DNA from 2 places in the Streptomyces sp. NRRL F-5650 genome. Region 1 is predicted to be linked to the other one. Evidence: riboswitches for the same ligand, from Rfam matches in the RefSeq annotation. Region 1 holds a riboswitch; the other holds the start of a gene.
What was found. Region 1 has a riboswitch for glycine ahead of gcvT (glycine cleavage system aminomethyltransferase GcvT). Riboswitches for the same ligand answer to the same signal wherever they lie in the genome.

Region 1 (3,400 bases):
TGAGCAGCGCGAACATCGCGGCCGCGTTGGCCTGGGCGCCCGAGTGCGGCTGGACGTTGGCGTGCTCGGCGCCGAAGAGCGCCTTGACCCGGTCGACGGCGATCTGCTCGACCACGTCGACGTGCTCGCAGCCGCCGTAGTATCGGCGGCCGGGGTAGCCCTCGGCGTACTTGTTGGTCAGGACCGAGCCCTGGGCCTCCATGACCGCGACGGGTGCGAAGTTCTCCGAGGCGATCATCTCGAGGGTGGACTGCTGGCGGTCCAGCTCGGCGTCGACGGCGGCGGCGACGTCCGGGTCCAGTTCGTGCAGGGGCGTGTTCAGAAGCGACATGCGGGCGGGACTCCTCAGCCGGCGGTGAAGGCGGTGTACTCGTCGGCGGAGAGCAGGTCGGCCGGCTCGTCCGTGACCTTCACCTTGAACAGCCAGCCGCCCTCGAAGGGGGCGCTGTTCACCAGCGACGGGTCGTTGACGACGTCCTCGTTGACCTCGGCGACCTCGCCGGAGACGGGGGAGTACAGGTCGGAGACGGACTTGGTCGACTCCAGTTCGCCGCAGGTCTCGCCCGCGGTCACCGAGTCGCCGACGCCGGGAAGCTGCACGAAGACGACGTCACCGAGCGCGTTGGCCGCGTGCTCCGTGATGCCGACCGTCGAGGCGCCGTTCACGGCGTCCGACAGCCACTCGTGCTCCTTGCTGTAGCGAAGCTGCTGGGGGTTGCTCATGGCCTGAATTCTCCTGTACGCGAGGAAGTGTCTGGGGAAGGGGGTGGAAAGGGTGAGGGGGAGCCGCCGGCGGTGCGGGGTGCGGTGCCGCCCCGGTCCCGCCCACGGGTCTACTTCCGGCGCTTGTAGAACGGCAGCGCCACGACCTCGTACGGCTCGTGGCTGCCCCGGATGTCCACGCCGACGCCCTCCGTGCCAGGGGCCGCGTGCGCGGGGTCGACGTACGCCATGGCGATGGGCCTGCCCAGCGTCGGGGACGGGGCGCCGGAGGTGACCTCGCCGATCACCTCGCCGCCCGCGACCACCCGGTACCCGGCGCGCGGGACGCGGCGGCCCTCGGCGACCAGGCCCACCAGGACGCGGGGCGGGTTCTGCTCCGCCCGGGAGGCGGCCTCGGTCAGCGCGGCGCGCCCGACGAAGTCGCCCTCCTTCTCGAACTTCACGACCCGGCCGAGCCCGGCGTCGAAGGGCGTCAGCGCGGTCGACAGCTCGTTGCCGTACAGCGGCATGCCCGCCTCCAGGCGGAGCGTGTCCCGGCAGGACAGGCCGCACGGGACGAGACCGACGCCCTCGCCCGCCCGGATCAGCGCCTCCCACAGATCCACGGCGTGCTCCGGCTCCACGAACAGCTCGAAGCCGTCCTCGCCGGTGTAGCCGGTGCGGGCGATCAGCGCCGGGACGCCCGCGACCGTGCCGGGCAGGCCGGCGTAGTACTTCAGGCCGTCCAGGTCGGCGTCGGTGAGCGAGGCGAGGACGCCCGGGGACTCGGGGCCCTGCACCGCCAGCAGCGCGTAGGCGTCGCGGTCGTCGCGCACCTCGGCGTCGAAGCCGGCCGCCCGCTCGGTCAGCGCGTCCAGCACGACCTGGGCGTTGGAGGCGTTGGCGACCACCATGTACGCGGTGTGGTCGAGCCGGTAGACGATCAGGTCGTCCAGGATGCCGCCGTCCTCGCGGCAGATCATGGTGTAGCGGGCCCGGCCCGGCTTCACGGTGCCGATGTTGCCGACCAGCGCGAAGTCCAGCAGTTCTGCCGCCTGCGGCCCGGTGACGGTGATCTCACCCATGTGCGAGAGGTCGAAGAGACCGGCGCGGGTGCGCACCGCGAGGTGCTCCTCGCGCTCGGAGCCGTAGCGCAGGGGCATGTCCCAGCCCGCGAAGTCGGTCATCGTCGCGCCCAGCGCGCGATGCGTGGCGTCGAGCGCGGTACGGCGCGGTTCGGTACTGCTCATCGGTCGGTCGTCTCCCAGGACAGGACGTGGCGAGGTCGGTCCTCCCCATCTGTCATCGGAACCTGAGAGGTTCGCCACGGCCACCGGAGTACGGCGATCAGGGCTTGCACCTTGGGTGGGACCGCCGTCGGGCGGTCCGCTTTTCAGATGTGCCTCGCCCGCGCGGTAACGGTGCCTGAGAGATTCAAGGGAGGGACTTGCTCCTTCGGCGCCCCGGCGCGGCCGGGGACTCTCCCGCGCGGATTCAAACGGCCGGTATGCAGTTGGCGCGGCCATCATTGCACGGCCCGGCGATCCGTGGGCAGAGCTGTTCTTGTAACCGGCTTGTGGCAGTAAGCGAACGAAAACGCGAGACCGGCGCATTACCTTCTCTTTACACTCGGCGGGGAGGGACTCGTGAACCGCCCCAGGGGAGGACGATCACGGTGAACAGGACCACGGCGTACGCCACGACCTCGGGACTCGCGCTGCCCAAGCAGCCCGTCGCCCCGGCCCCCGAGGCATGCGCCCCACTGACCGCACCCGTCGTCCGCGACCTGAGGGACCGCGACGGCCGCAGCCCGCACGCCCTGCTCTTCGGACCCCGGGACCTGGTGGTGATCACCGGCCTGCCCGGCAGCGGCAAGTCCACGCTGATGCGGCGCACCGTGCGCGGCCTGCGCATCGACTCCCAGGACACCCGCGACCGCTGGGACGGCCGCGTGCCGCGCCTGCTCCCGTACGGGCTCTACCGCCCCCTCGTCCGCCTCGCCCACTACACCGGACTGCGCCGCGCGCTGCGCTCCGGCGAGGGCGTGGTCGTGCACGACTGCGGCACCCAGGCATGGGTCCGGGGCTGGCTCGCCCGCGAGGCCCGCCGCCGGGGCGCCGCCCTGCACCTGCTGCTCCTCGACGTCCCCGCCGACGAGGCCCTGGCCGGCCAGCGCGAGCGCGGCCGGGGCGTGTCGCGGTACGCGTTCCTGCGGCACCGCGCGGCCAACTCCCGTCTGCTGCGGGCGGTGACGGCGGGCGTCCTGCCCGCGGGCTGCGCCTCGGCGGTGGTCCTCGACCGGGCGGCGGCCGGCACCCTGCGCCGGATCGCCTTCACGGGCTGAGGCAGGGCGGGACGGCGGGGCCGAACGGGTTAGCCTTTCAGCCACGATTCAGCCACGAACAGCGGTACCAGGCAGGCGGTAGGCAGGCAGATGGACTTCCCGGCACAGGCGCACCCCCACCCGCACGGCGGATGGCCCGGCAACGAGCTGGAGGAGGTGCTGTCCGCCTCCCTCGGCGTCCCGGCGGCCGGCGGCCGGATCGTGGAGGTCCTGGGCCGCAGCTTCCTGTGGATACCCCTGCCCAACGGGGGCGGCCCGCGCAGCGGCCCCCTCGACCTGCCCACGCTGGAGATCGACGGCCAGGCCTACGTACCGGTGTTCAGCTCCGAGGAGCAGCTCCGCCAGGTGGCCGGG
Region 2 (3,400 bases), on a different contig from region 1:
GAAGGAGACGTGGTCGGCGTCGACGAGCCGCAGGTTGATGCCGCTCTCCCGGGCGGCGTGGACGACCGCGTCGGCCCGGCCGGGCACCCGCGCCGTGACGGTGTCGAAGTAGGCGCCGTGCACGATCTCGACACCGCCCGCGGCGAGCCCCGCGGCGGTGATCGTGGCGTAGCGGTGCGTGCGGCGGGCGATGGCCCGCAGTCCCTCGGGGCCGTGGTAGACGGCGTACATGCCGGCCATGACGGCGAGCAGCACCTGCGCGGTGCAGATGTTGCTGGTGGCCTTCTCACGACGGATGTGCTGCTCGCGGGTCTGCAGGGCGAGGCGGTAGGCCTTGTGGCCGTCCGCGTCCACGGAAACGCCGACCAGGCGGCCGGGCAGGCTGCGGGCGAACTTCTCGTGCACCGCCATGTAGCCGGCGTGCGGTCCGCCGAAGCCCATCGGCACGCCGAAGCGCTGGGTGGTGCCCACTGCGATGTCCGCGCCCAGCTCGCCGGGCGAGGTGAGCAGGGTGAGGGCGAGCAGGTCGGCGGCGACGGTCACGAGCGCGCCCAGCTCGTGCGCCCGGTCGATCACCGGCTTGATGTCCCGCACGGCACCGGAGGCGCCCGGGTACTGGACGAGGACGCCGTTGATCTCGCGCTCGGTGACCTCGGCGGGGATGCCCTCGCTCAGGTCGGCGACGACGACCTCGACACCGGTCGGCTCGGCCCGGGTCCGTATCACCGCGACGGTCTGGGGCAGGGCGTCCGCGTCGACCAGGAACAGCCCCTTCTTGTTCTTGCCCATGCGCCGGGACAGGGCCATCGCCTCGGCGGCGGCGGTGCCCTCGTCGAGCAGCGAGGCGCCGGAGGTGGGCAGGCCGGTCAGCTCGGCGACCATCGTCTGGAAGTTCAGCAGGGCCTCGAGCCGCCCCTGGGAGATCTCCGGCTGGTACGGGGTGTACGCCGTGTACCAGGCCGGGTTCTCCATGACGTTGCGCAGGATGACCGGCGGGGTGAAGGTGCCGTAGTAGCCGAGGCCGATCATGGAGTCGAGGACCTGGTTGCGGTCGGCCAGGGAGCGCAGCTCGGCCAGGACCTCGGCCTCGGAGCGCCCGCCCGGCAGGTCGAGCCGGTCGGCGTTCTTGATCACGTCCGGCACGGCGGCGGCCGTCAGTTCGTCGAGCGAACCGTAACCGACCTGCGCGAGCATCTTGGCCCGGGCCTCGTGGTCGGGGCCGATGTGGCGCTGCTCGAAGGGCATGGCCTGTTCGAGTTCGGAGAGCGGGGTGCGAGGGGCGGTCATGTGCGGAGGCCTCCTGGTCTGACGACCTTCGTGGGGCACCACGGCGCGGGTACCCGGACGGCCTCCCCCTCTGTCATCTCAACCTGAGAGCTTCACCGGTCGGGCCCTTGGGCCCTCCCGGCTTTCACCGTCGGTGAGAGCGGAAGCCGTCGACACCCGCCCTGCTTTCCAGAGTGACCTCGTCCGTGCGGTACGTGAGCCTGAGAGATTCCGGGGAGGATTTGCTCCTTCGGCGCCTCCGGTGGTGTCCGGAGGACTCTCCCGCGCGGGGTCAGCAGCCGTTTGCCAGCGTACCAGCGACGTACTCCCACGGACCTCGAGTGGCCGACCGGCCACATGTGCTCTTTTGTAGTACTTACGGATGGTTAGGCGGCTGGTGTGCGACCCCAGTGCGGCCCAGTGGTGCGATCAAGTGGAGGGCCCCGTGCGTACTGACATTGATCCGCGGAACCTGATCGGCCGCAAGGCGTTCGACCGCGACGGCGCCAGGATCGGCACCGTCGACGAGGTCTACCTCGACGACGCCACCGGCGTCCCCGAGTGGGCGGCGATACGGACCGGTCTCTTCAGCCGGGACGCCTTCGTCCCCCTGGAGCCCAGCGAGCTGGTGGACGGCACCCTGCGCGTGCCCTTCGACCGGTCCCTGATCAAGGAGGCGCCGGACTTCGGCGTCGGCCGCCACCTCTCGCCGGAGCAGGAACTCCAGCTCTACCACCACTACGGCCTGGACGTCGCGGCCGCTCCCCCGCCCCCCGACCACGACTTCGGCAAGCTGGCCGGCAAGGGCAACGACGACGGCTGACACGGCCCCGCGCTACCCGCCCGTCCGTCCCGCGGGGACGACCAGCGGGAGTGGCTCGGCCGGGCTCAGCTCCGGGTCGTCCACGGCGAACGTCCGCACCCGCCCGACCCCGGAGTACGGCGTCTCGAACCGCACGGTGACCCGCCCCAGACCGCTGCCCTGCACCCACCCGTGACCGAGCCGGGCGTGCCGCACGTCGTGCCCCGCCGGCCACCGGCGCTCGGCGGGCGAGGGGCCGGGCTCCTCGACCGGCTCGGCCGTTGCGGGCTCCTGGTCCGGCTCCTCGGTCCGCTCCCCCGCCGCCTGCGCGAACAGGTCCTCCTGCGTGTAGTCGGCGAGCCCGCTGACGCCCACCCCGAGCAGCCGCACGCCGCCCGTGGTGTCCACGGAGTCCAGCAGTCTGGCCGCGGCCTCCGAGACCACCGCCGGGTCGTCGGTGGGCCCGCGCAGCGTCTCGGAGCGCGTCAGCGTGGAGAAGTCGTACCTGCGCACCTTGAGCACGATGGTCCGCCCGGACAGACCGGAGGCGCGCAGCCTCCGCACGCAGCGGTCCGCGAGCCGCCCCACCTCGACGCCGACCCGCACCCGGTCGTGGATGTCCACGTCGTAGGTGTCCTCGACCGAGACGGACTTGGTCTCCCGCTCGGCCACCACCGGCCGCTCGTCCCGCGCCAGCGCCATGGCGTACAGCGCGTGCCCGTGCGCCTTGCCCAGCAGCCGCACCAGCTCGTCCTCGCCCGCCTCGGCGATCTCGCCGACCGTGGTGATCCCCGCCCGGCGCAGGTGGTCCCCCGTGGCGGGTCCCACCCCGGGCAGCGTCCGCACGGTCATCGGCTCCAGCATGGCCCGCTCCGTCCCCGGCGGGATGAGGACCAGTCCGTCGGGCTTGGCCTCCTCGGAGGCGATCTTGGCCAGCATCTTGGAGGCGGCGAGCCCGACGGAGCCGGTGAGGCCGGTGACGGCGCGGATGTCCACGCGCAGCCTCGCCCCGGCCAGCCGCGCCGACTCCGCGTCCCAGGCCGCCCCACCGGCCTCCAGGTCGACGAAGGCCTCGTCCAGGCTCAGCGGCTCCACCAGGGGCGACAGCTCCCGCAGCAGCCCCATGACCTGCTCGCTGATCGACCGGTACAGCTCGAAGCGCGGCACGAGGTACGCGGCGTGGGGGGCGAGCCGGCGGGCCTGGCCCATCGGCATCGCGGAGTGCACCCCGAACACCCGCGCCTCGTAGGAGCAGGTGGCGACCACACCGCGGGGCCCCAGACCGCCCACGATCACCGCTTTCCCGCGCAGGCTCGGCTTGGACGCCTGCTC

Region 2: another riboswitch for glycine. It lies ahead of gcvP (aminomethyl-transferring glycine dehydrogenase); the one in region 1 lies ahead of gcvT (glycine cleavage system aminomethyltransferase GcvT).

The regions. Positions count from the first base shown of each region.
Region 1 covers NZ_JOGV01000011.1:40,823-44,222, forward strand. Annotated here, with positions in the region: gene glyA (serine hydroxymethyltransferase) at 1-331, opposite strand, end outside; gene gcvH (glycine cleavage system protein GcvH) at 346-723, opposite strand; gene gcvT (glycine cleavage system aminomethyltransferase GcvT) at 834-1,952, opposite strand; glycine riboswitch at 2,106-2,199, opposite strand; gene IG88_RS0112910 (AAA family ATPase) at 2,378-3,046, shown strand; gene IG88_RS0112915 (enhanced serine sensitivity protein SseB) at 3,137-3,400, shown strand, end outside.
Region 2 covers NZ_JOGV01000001.1:8,985-12,384, reverse strand. Annotated here, with positions in the region: gene gcvP (aminomethyl-transferring glycine dehydrogenase) at 1-1,287, opposite strand, end outside; glycine riboswitch at 1,466-1,561, opposite strand; gene IG88_RS40095 (PRC-barrel domain-containing protein) at 1,712-2,089, shown strand; gene IG88_RS0100055 (DNA polymerase IV) at 2,102-3,400, opposite strand, start outside.